Regions from separate parts of the Bradyrhizobium cosmicum genome, predicted to be linked through region 3. Evidence: predicted binding sites of a transcription regulator. Region 3 holds the regulator's gene; each other region holds the start of a gene.
The links. The regulator PhoB, encoded in region 3, activates phosphate uptake and scavenging genes when phosphate is short. The targets are predictions, from matches to a motif close to TGTCATNNANCTGTCAT.
Positions count from the first base shown of each region.

Region 1 (3,272 bases), 1.5 Mb from region 3:
ATTTCAACGTCGGATTGTCTGGCCTCGCGGGTTTGGATCGGGTAAACGCCTGTACGTGCAACAGAAAAATGCGACGCGAAATACGGCAATTGCCCTGACATGATAAATGCTTCCTTAATGAAAAACGGCCGCGCGGCCCGTTTGCCCGGCAACCCGATCCGACCGGCCCCTCCGGCGAGCCTTCTGCACAACCATGGATAGGGTCGACTGCGTCGTCATCGGAGCCGGCGTGGTCGGGCTCGCGGTGGCTCGAAAGCTCGCCCAGGCCGGGCGCGAGGTGATCGTGCTCGAGGAAGCCGAGGCCATCGGCACCATCACCTCCTCGCGCAACAGCGAGGTCATTCATGCCGGCATCTACTACCGCGCCGGAAGCTGGATGGCCCGCATGTGCGTCAACGGCAAGCACGCGCTGTACCGCTACTGTGGCGAGCGCGGCATTCCGCACAGGAATTGCGGCAAGCTGATCGTCGCGACCAACCCGAAAGAGACCGAGAAGCTGCAATCGATCAAGGCGCATGCCGAGGCCAATGGGGTGCTCGACATGCAACTGCTCGCGGGCGAGGCTGCACGCGCGCTGGAGCCGGCACTCGCCTGCGACGCTGCGCTGCTCTCGCCGTCGACCGGCATCATCGACAGCCATGCCTACATGCTCTCGCTGCGCGGCGAGGCCGAGGCCGCCGGCGCCGCCTTCGCGTTTCACACCCCGCTGATCCGCGCCAAGGCGGCCGGCGGCGTCATCGAAGTCGAGGCGGGCGGCGAAGCACCGATGACGCTGCAATGCGACCTGCTCGTCAATGCCGCCGGGCTCTCGGCAACGAACGTGGCGCGCCACATCGATGGCATGCCGATCGACCGGATTCCGCCGGCCTATCTCGCCAAGGGAAACTACTTCAGCTGCAACGCCAAGGCGCCGTTCTCGCGCCTGATCTATCCGGTGCCCGAGCCCGGCGGACTCGGCGTGCATCTGACGCTGGACATGGCGGGACAGGCGCGTTTCGGCCCCGACGTCGAGTGGATCGAGACGATCGATTACGAGGTTGATCCATCACGCGCCGAGCGCTTCTATCCGGCGATCCGAAAATACTGGCCGACGCTGCCCGATGGCGCGCTGATGCCGAGCTATTCAGGCATTCGCCCGAAGATCGTGCCGCCGGCGGTGGCCACGCAGGATTTCCTGATGCAGGGGCCGCGCGATCATGGCGTCGAAGGCCTGGTCAATCTGTTCGGAATCGAATCGCCGGGGCTGACGTCGTCGCTCGCGATCGCGGATCACGTCGCCGAGTTGGCGCAAATCTAGGCGCCGCGCAAACATCGCCGCGCGACATACGCACCCTGCAGCAGGGATGAGCGCAATAGCTCTCACCCCTGCCTGAAAGGGTACGGTCCAAACTCTACGCTGTTACGGGGGTTACTAGTGGAGCGTGTCGCCGGTGTGCCTCAGACGCTCGATCTGGTCCTTGACCATCAACTTCCGGCGCTTCAACTCAACAATTTGCAGGTCGTCTGTTGAAAGGTGCACGAGAGCTTCGTGCAATTCGTGTTCGAGAGTTTTGTGCTTCCGTTCCAATTCAACCAGATGTGCCTGAATTGTCATTCGAAACCTCCTCGGTAGGGGTGAACCTTGGATTCGATCCGGACGAGGAAGTGTACATCACCGATTCGTTCTGTCGATGGGTATCCGTCGTCGCAGTGTCATTTTTGAAAATTCATATGTAACGAAGCGTGAGTAAGGAACCGTGCAGGAAAAATTCATGATATCAATGTGGTTGCGTAGCGCCGCAACGAATCGTTGAACTATCTTGCGAGAGATCGGTGAGCGACGGCCCGAGATCGCTTGCGATCACGGCGCGCAAGGACGATAATTTCCACAGGGCATCCACAGCCTTAATCTCACGCCATCGGTTTTCGGCCACCGCAGACATGACCAATGAAGACGAGCGTGAGCTCGAAGCCGAGCTCACCCGGTTGCAGCAGGAACACCGAGATCTCGATGCGGCGATCGATGCACTGCATCAATCGCCTGCCCCCGACCTATTGCGGTTACAGCGGTTGAAGAAGCGCAAGCTGTTGTTGCGCGACCGTATCCAGTTCATCGAAGACCAGATCACGCCGGACATCATCGCCTGATCCACAGGCGATTTGCGCGGCAGCTCGCCGCATCCGGAATCCACTTGACTCCAAAAGAACAAAATAGGAACATTTGGGCAGATCAACGCCGCCCAGGAAGCGCCCAAGGAAAACTCACAAGGACAACGCAGATGCCGGCAACCGCCCTTCTCGACAACAGCCATTATGAACAGGCCTGCGATCAGGCGATCGCGATGTGCGACGGCAATCTGCGCAGCACCATCAAGGCGCTGATCATGGCCAACGAATATCTGGAAGCCGAGCTCGAGGAATTGCGGGCGGCGATTTCAGCCGGCTGCATTCCGGAGAGCTCGCGCAGCAAGATGCGGAGCAGCGCCGCTTAAGTTTTGATGCCCGGAGCAACGCGATGTCAGATGTGACTTACTACGTTGCAATGCCTTTCCTGATCGATGCCGACGGATCGCCTGTTGCGGGCGCAGCCGAGGAATGCCAGAGCCCGACGGCCGCGTTGCGGCGTGCCGAGATTTTGTCGCGCGGTCCGGGCCACATCGGCGCGGTCGCTTTCAGTCGCAGCGGCGATCCCATGACCGGCGAATTCGGCGACGCCACGCTGCTGCGCAAGTTCGGCAACGTGCCGGAAGACCTCGCGACACTGTAAAGTCAGCTACTGACCAGCCTGATCCGCGGCTCGTGCCGCCGGTGCGCCTTGCGCACATACATGGCGGCATCCGCCTCCTCCAGAGCGCGGCCCGCATCGGAGTGCGCGCCCAGCAGCGCAACACCGGCGGACGCGCCCGCGGTCACGTGCTGGCCGCGAAAGGTGAACGACAAATCGTCGATCGCCTGTTCGAAGATCGCGGCCTTCGCCTTGGCGTCGGTCTCGCTGAGATTCCACAGCAGCAGCGCGAACTCGTCGCCGCCAAGCCGGCCGACCACATCCGAGGCCCTGACCTGCTGCGTCAGCGTCGCCGCGATGGCCTTGAGCACCTCGTCGCCGGCGGCATGACCGAAGGAATCGTTGATCGGCTTCAGCCGATCGACATCGAGCACGATCAGAGCGCCGCTGGCGCGATAGCGCTTCATGTAGGCAATGGCGCGCGTCAGCTCGCGCTCGAAACCGCGCCGGTTCGGAATCTCCAGCAGGAAATCGGTGTCGGCCGCGGCTTCCAGTTCCGTGACCCGCC
Region 1 covers NZ_CP041656.2:1,279,647-1,282,918, reverse strand. The annotation lists gene FNV92_RS05930 (NAD(P)/FAD-dependent oxidoreductase) at 194-1,297, shown strand; gene FNV92_RS05925 (YdcH family protein) at 1,412-1,594, opposite strand; gene FNV92_RS05920 (YdcH family protein) at 1,921-2,127, shown strand; gene FNV92_RS05915 (hypothetical protein) at 2,259-2,471, shown strand; gene FNV92_RS05910 (hypothetical protein) at 2,495-2,746, shown strand; gene FNV92_RS05905 (GGDEF domain-containing protein) at 2,749-3,272, opposite strand, start outside.
Region 1: the regulator PhoB is predicted to act here: its motif matches at 1,680-1,696, upstream of FNV92_RS05925 (YdcH family protein).

Region 2 (3,272 bases), 150 kb from region 3:
GCGCGGAAACAATGCCTCGTTGAGATGCAGGCGCTCGAACAGATCGGCGGGCTTGATCGTCGCCTTGAGCGTGGCGACGCCGTCGATGCCCGGGCCGCGCAGCTCGAAGCTGCGGCCCGCATCCAGGCTCTCGACCTGAACGATCAATGTGGTCGAACGGTCGGGGTACTCGCTGGTGCCGAGCGCGAAGCGCTCGAGCGCCGGAAGCAAGCCGCCGTCGCTGATCAGCGCGAAGCTCGCGATCGAGGAGTCCTGCACCACCGGCGCGCCGGTATGGAATTTCAACCACTTCACCACGTCGGAGCTTTCCGACATTCGCGCATCGAGCCAGAGCGGCGTGTCGTGGTCGAACAGCGTCAGCGCGATCGCGGCGGTGCCGCGCATCATCGGACCGGGCGCTCCCGCCATCGGCACGATGCGCTGGACCGAGCCCGGCCGCGCCATCGCGTCCATGACCGAACGGAAGGTTGACTGCGCCGACAGCACCTTGTCGGCGAAACCCGGCGGCAATTCCGCAATCGTCGTCATGGCCTCACCCCTCACCGCGCACCATGGTGTAGAAATCAACCTTCGTCGCCGCGGTCTTCGCCGCCGCCTGCTTGCGACGCATCGCAAGCTGCTCGCGCAACGGCGCGATGATGTCCCGCTCGACCGATGCGCCGAAATCCCGCGATTGCACCAGCGCGTCGCACAACGCGATCAGCCGCGCCTTCTCGCCGTCGCGCCCGAGCGTGTAGCCGAAGCCGACTTCGCCGCTCGCAAGCCGCACCGCAGCGCGCGACACCGTGGCTTCGCCGAGATTAAACGGCGCGCCGTCGCCGCCGACCCGCCCGCGCAGCATGACGAGGCCGTTTTCCGGCGCGCGCAGATCCTGATGGGGTGGAAGCGCGAAGTTGCGGAGGCGGGCGGCGATCTCGCCCGCCTCCGCGTGCGCCAGCACGGCCATTGCGGCCTGGCGCTGGGCTTGCTGGGTATTGTGCTGGGTCACCAAATCCACCGAGCTCTGTTGCGAAACTTGCCGAATCCAAGTTGTCTATGATACTAGACAACTTGATACGCAAGCGCCATGACTGTTTCGTGACAAAGGTGTGATTTCTGGAGTAGGTTGCCGGCGACATGAGCATGCAGGACACCGCCTCCTCGGGCGTCGCGCTGTGGCGCCTCGTTGCCGACGGCATCGAGCGCGGCATCGCCGACGGCCGCTTTGCGGCCGGCGACAAGCTGCCGGGCGAGACGGAGATCGCCGAAACTTATCGCGTCAACCGCCACACCGTGCGGCGCGCGCTGGCAGCCCTTGCCGAGCGCGGCATCGTGCGTGCCGAGCGCGGCAGCGGAACCTATGTCGAGGCGCAGCGCCTCGCTTATCCCCTGCGCTCGCGCACGCGCTTCTCCGAGATCGTCGGTGCCGACGGCCGCGAGCCGCATGGCCGATTGATCGAAGCGACCGATGACGTCGCGACCCGTGAACTGGCGCGGGAGCTCGGTCTGAAGACCGGCGCGCCGCTGGTGCGGATCGAGGCGATCCGGCTAGCCGACCGCACGCCGATTTGTGTCTCCACCACCTGGCTGTCAGCGGAATTGTTTCCGGGCGCAGGCGAGGTGTTCGCCGCGACGCGTTCGATGACGAAATTGCTCGAGCACTATGGCGTGCGCGACTATCGCCGCGGCGCGACGAGGATCACGGCCGGCATCGTGGATGCGACCGACACTGCACGGCTGGACCTGCCGCTGGGCCGGCCGATCCTGGTGGTCGACGCGACCGATCACGATCTCGACGGCAAACCGCTGGTGACCAAGCACTCGCGGTTCGCTGCGGAGCGGGTGGAGTTTCTGGTGGAGAACGGGTGAGCTGCCTCTTCCTCTCCCCGTTATCACGGGCGCGCGACGGGCTTCGCCCGCGCTGAGAGGGTTGGGGTGAGGGGCTGTCTCCGCAATCACGGCAGGAGTCGGATTCGTGGAGAGTCCCCCTCACCCGCCGCGCTACGCGCGTCGGCCTCTCCCCGCAGGCGGGGAGAGGCGAAGAACCTACGCCACCGCCCTTGGTCCGATGATCGCAAACCGCAGCTTGCTCGAAATGAAATCGATCGCGGCGACAGCGACCAGGATCATCAAAATCAGGAACGACACCTTCTGCCATTCCAGTACGCGGATCTGCTCGGCGAGCTGGAGGCCGATGCCGCCGGCGCCGACGATGCCGATGATGGTGGCCGAGCGCGTGTTCGACTCGATGAAATAGAGCACCTGGCCGGCGATGACAGGCAGCACCTGCGGCAGCAGGCCGAAGCGGATCTCATGCAGCGGGCTGCCTCCGGAGGCACGGATGCCTTCGACCTGCTTCTGGTCGGCGCCCTCGATCGCCTCGGAGAACAGCTTGCCGAAGGCGCCGAAATCCGACACGGCGATCGCGAGCACGCCGGCGAACGGGCCGAGCCCGACCACGTTGATCCACACCAGCGCCCAGATCAGCGTGTCGACGCCGCGGATCGAATCCAGGAAGCGCCTGACAGGGAAGCGCAGGATTTTTGACGGCACGATGTTGCGTGCGGCAAACAGGCTGACCGGGAGCGCAAACACCGCGGCCAGCGTCGTGCCGAGCAGCGCGATCGAGAGCGTCTCGCCGAGCGCCTTCAGGTAGATCGGCAGCGAAGAACCGGGATCCGGCGGGATCATCATCATGCTGATCCAGCCGAGCTGGCTGAGACCGTTGATGAACCGCGACGGCGAGAAATCGAGATCGACCAGCCCGTACACAAAGACTGCTAGCGCCGCGACGATCATCGCCGGCATTGCGAGCCGCGCCGAGGCCGGTCGGTCGAACACATCGGGGTAGCGCGCTCGAATCTGCGCGGTATCGACCTCGCGCTGCCTCGTCACGTTCGCGCCCCCTTGCCGAACAGGCGGCCGCGCAGCCAGCCTGTGGCGATATCGATCATGAAGACCGTGACGATGATGGTGAGCAGGATGGCGCTGACGTCCGAATAATAGAATTTGCGGATGGCGACGACGAGCTCCTGGCCGATGCCGCCGGCACCGACGAAGCCCATCACCGAGGCTTCGCGGACGTTGATCTCGAAGCGCAGCAGCGCGTAGCTGGCATAGCCCGCGGTGACTTGCGGCACGATCGCAAAGCGCATGCAAGAGAGCCAGCTTGCGCCGGTCGAGCGGATGCCTTCGGCCGGCTTCATGTCGGCGTTCTCGACGATCTCCGAGAACAGCTTTCCGAGCGCACCGGTGGAGTGGATCGCGATCGCCAGCACGCCCGCCATCGGGCC
Region 2 covers NZ_CP041656.2:6,861,166-6,864,437, forward strand. The annotation lists gene phnH (phosphonate C-P lyase system protein PhnH) at 1-528, opposite strand, end outside; gene phnG (phosphonate C-P lyase system protein PhnG) at 533-997, opposite strand; gene phnF (phosphonate metabolism transcriptional regulator PhnF) at 1,117-1,848, shown strand; gene phnE (phosphonate ABC transporter, permease protein PhnE) at 2,026-2,820, opposite strand; gene phnE (phosphonate ABC transporter, permease protein PhnE) at 2,871-3,272, opposite strand, start outside.
Region 2: the regulator PhoB is predicted to act here: its motif matches at 1,067-1,083, upstream of phnF (phosphonate metabolism transcriptional regulator PhnF).

Region 3 (3,272 bases):
CGGAACATGTGGAAGCGAGTCGGCGGACTCTTGCGCGTGAGTCACGCCATATTGTAGCGTTTGGCTTGTCAGATACGACATCTCGTGCGGCAGTTCTGATCTCTAAGTCCTCATGTACCGGCGTAAACGTTCGGGCGGCTCTCGGTGCCCGGCGAGCCTTAAGGGATTCTGACGGCACGGGTTTTTCGAGGCTTAGGCATTCGCTGTGCAGCCCCAGGATGGTGGCGCGCGGCGAAGGAAAGGGTGCAATGACCGTTTTGACCTGGTCGGATGATCGCGTCGAGCAACTGAAGAAGCTCTGGGAGGCCGGGTTGTCGGCCAGCCAGATCGCGGCAGAGCTCGGTAATGTCACCCGCAACGCCGTGATCGGCAAGGTGCACAGGCTCGGCCTGTCCGGCCGCGCCAAGAGCCCTTCATCCGCCGCGCCGCGCCCGCGCAAGGCGCGTCCCGCCCAGCACATGATGCGGGTGAGCCGGCCCATCGCGCGCGGCAACACCGCGCTGGCACAGGCCTTCGAGGTCGAGGTCGAGGCCGAACCGGTCACCTACGACAACGTGGTGCCGATGAGCCAGCGGCTGTCGCTGCTGGAGCTCAACGAGGCGACCTGCCACTGGCCGGTCGGCGATCCCTCGAGCCCGGACTTCTTCTTCTGCGGCGGCAAGGCGCTCTCCGGCCTGCCCTATTGCGCCCAGCACTCGCGGGTTGCGTATCAGCCGGCAGCGGATCGCCGGCGCGCGCCGGCCAAGCCGGGTCCGCGCTGAGTTCGTCGCGGGCGGCCAGTCGTCGCCCGAAGAGGTCTCAACAAATTGGATGTCGTCCCTGCGAACGCAGGGACCCATAATCCCGGTGCACAGTCACCGCGGGATCGTCACTCCAAGTCTTCGCCCAACCACGTCCGGTGGTTATGCGTCCCTGCGTTCGCAGGAACGACATCGGAGGATGCGGTAGCAGCCCGCCCGATCACGTCTGCTTTAGCGAACCTTACGTCTGCTCGGCCTTGGCAAACCGATCGTCGAGCGCGTAGCCGGCGCCGCGGACGGTGCGGATCGGGTCCTGCTCGCGGCCGAGATTGAGCAGCTTGCGCAGGCGGCCGATATGCACGTCGACGGTGCGCTCGTCGATGTAGATGTCGCGGCCCCAGACGCTGTCGAGCAGTTGCTCGCGCGAGAACACCCGGCCGGGATGCTCCAGGAAAAACTCCAGCAGGCGATATTCGGTCGGACCGAGGTCGATCGGCCGGCCCGAGCGCGCCACGCGGCGCTTGTCGCGATCGAGCTCGATGTCGCCGTAGGCCAGCACGGTGGCGAGCCGCTCCGGGCTGGCGCGACGCAGCAGGCCCTTCACGCGCGCCAGGAGCTCCGGCACCGAGAACGGCTTGACGATGTAGTCGTCGGCACCGGTCGCAAGGCCCCGCACCCGCTCGCTCTCCTCGCCGCGCGCGGTGAGCATGATGATCGGCAGCTGCTTGGTCTCCGGCCGGGTGCGAAGCCGCCGGCACAATTCGATGCCGGACAATCCCGGCAGCATCCAGTCGAGCACGATCAGGTCGGGAATGTGCTCCTTGAGACGGGTGTCGGCGTCGTCGCCGCGCATCACCGTCTCGACGTCATAGCCGTCGCCTTCGAGGTTGTAGCGAAGCAGCTCGGTGAGAGCCTCCTCGTCCTCAACCACCATAATGCGTGCGCCCATCGGGTCGTCGCTCCTCAAGTCGTCAGGTATTCGGAACCGTCGTGGCAAAGGTCGTCATGTCGCCCTTCGGCCGCTTGTCGGTGATCGCCTGACCTTCGATCATGTAGAACACGGTCTCGGCGACGTTGGTGGCGTGATCGCCGATACGCTCGATGTTCTTGGCGCAGAACATCAGATGGATGCAGAACGAGATGTTGCGCGGATCCTCCATCATGTAGGTCAGGAGCTCGCGGAACAGCGAGGTGCAGATGGCGTCGACTTCCTCGTCGCCCTTCCACACCGCCATCGCCGCCGGCAGGTCGTGCGCGGCGTAGGCGTCCAGCACCGACTTGACCTGCTGCTGCACGAGGTCGGTCATGTGCTCGAGGCCGCGGAACAGCTTGAGCGGATGGAAATCCGTCTCCAGCGCCGCGACGCGCTTGCCCATGTTCTTGGCGAGGTCGCCGATCCGCTCGAGATCGGTCGCAACCCGCATGGCGCCGACGATCTCGCGCAGGTCGACCGCCATCGGCTGGCGGCGCGCGATGGTGAGCACGGCGCGCTCCTCGATCTTCTTCTGCAGCGCGTCGAGCTCGGCGTCGATGGCGACGACGCGCTGACCGAGCGCGACGTCGCGGCGGATCAGCGCGTCGACGGAATCGACGATCATGCGCTCGGCGATGCCGCCCATTTCCGCGACCAGCCGGGTGAGTTCCTGCAGGTCGGTGTCGAAGGCCTTTGCGGTATGTTCAGTACCCATGTCCCGTCTCCTCAACCGAACCGGCCGGTGATGTAATCCTGGGTGCGCCGATCGGTCGGCGACGTGAAGATCTTGCTGGTGTCGTCGAACTCGATCAACTCACCGAGATACATGAAGGCGGTCTTGTCGGAGACGCGCGCAGCCTGCTGCATGTTGTGGGTGACGATCGCGATCGTGTAGTTCTCGGACAGCTCCTGGATCAGCTCCTCGACCTTGGCGGTCGAGATCGGATCGAGCGCCGAGCACGGCTCGTCGAACAGGATCACTTCCGGCCGCACCGCGACGGTGCGGGCGATGCAGAGGCGCTGCTGCTGGCCGCCCGAGAGCGACAGGCCGGAGGCGTTGAGCTTGTCCTTGACCTCGTTCCACAGCGCGCCGCCGCGCAGCGCCTTCTCGACGCGGTCGTCCATCTCGGACTTCGAGATCTTCTCGTAGAGACGGATGCCGAAGGCGATGTTCTCGTAGATCGTCATCGGGAACGGCGTCGGCTTCTGGAACACCATGCCGACGCGGGCGCGCAGCAGGTTGAGGTCGAGCCGGGGGTCGAGGATGTTGGTCTGGTCGAGCATGAGCTGACCGGTGGCGCGCTGGCCCGGATAGAGGTCGTACATCCGGTTGAAGATGCGCAGCAAGGTCGACTTGCCGCAGCCCGACGGGCCGATGAACGCCGTGACGCGGTTGGTGCCGAGCGCGAGGTTGATATTCTTCAGCGCGTGGTGTTCGCCGTAATAGAAGTTCAGGTTGCGCACCGTCACCTTGGCCGGGGCCTCGGGCAGCACCGGCGCCTGCGGCAACCCACCGGCCGCGCTCATCGATACGGAAAGCTCACTCATTTTGCGGTCCT
Region 3 covers NZ_CP041656.2:7,008,229-7,011,500, forward strand. The annotation lists gene FNV92_RS33430 (GcrA family cell cycle regulator) at 249-761, shown strand; gene phoB (phosphate regulon transcriptional regulator PhoB) at 982-1,689, opposite strand; gene phoU (phosphate signaling complex protein PhoU) at 1,712-2,428, opposite strand; gene pstB (phosphate ABC transporter ATP-binding protein PstB) at 2,440-3,261, opposite strand; gene pstA (phosphate ABC transporter permease PstA) at 3,258-3,272, opposite strand, start outside.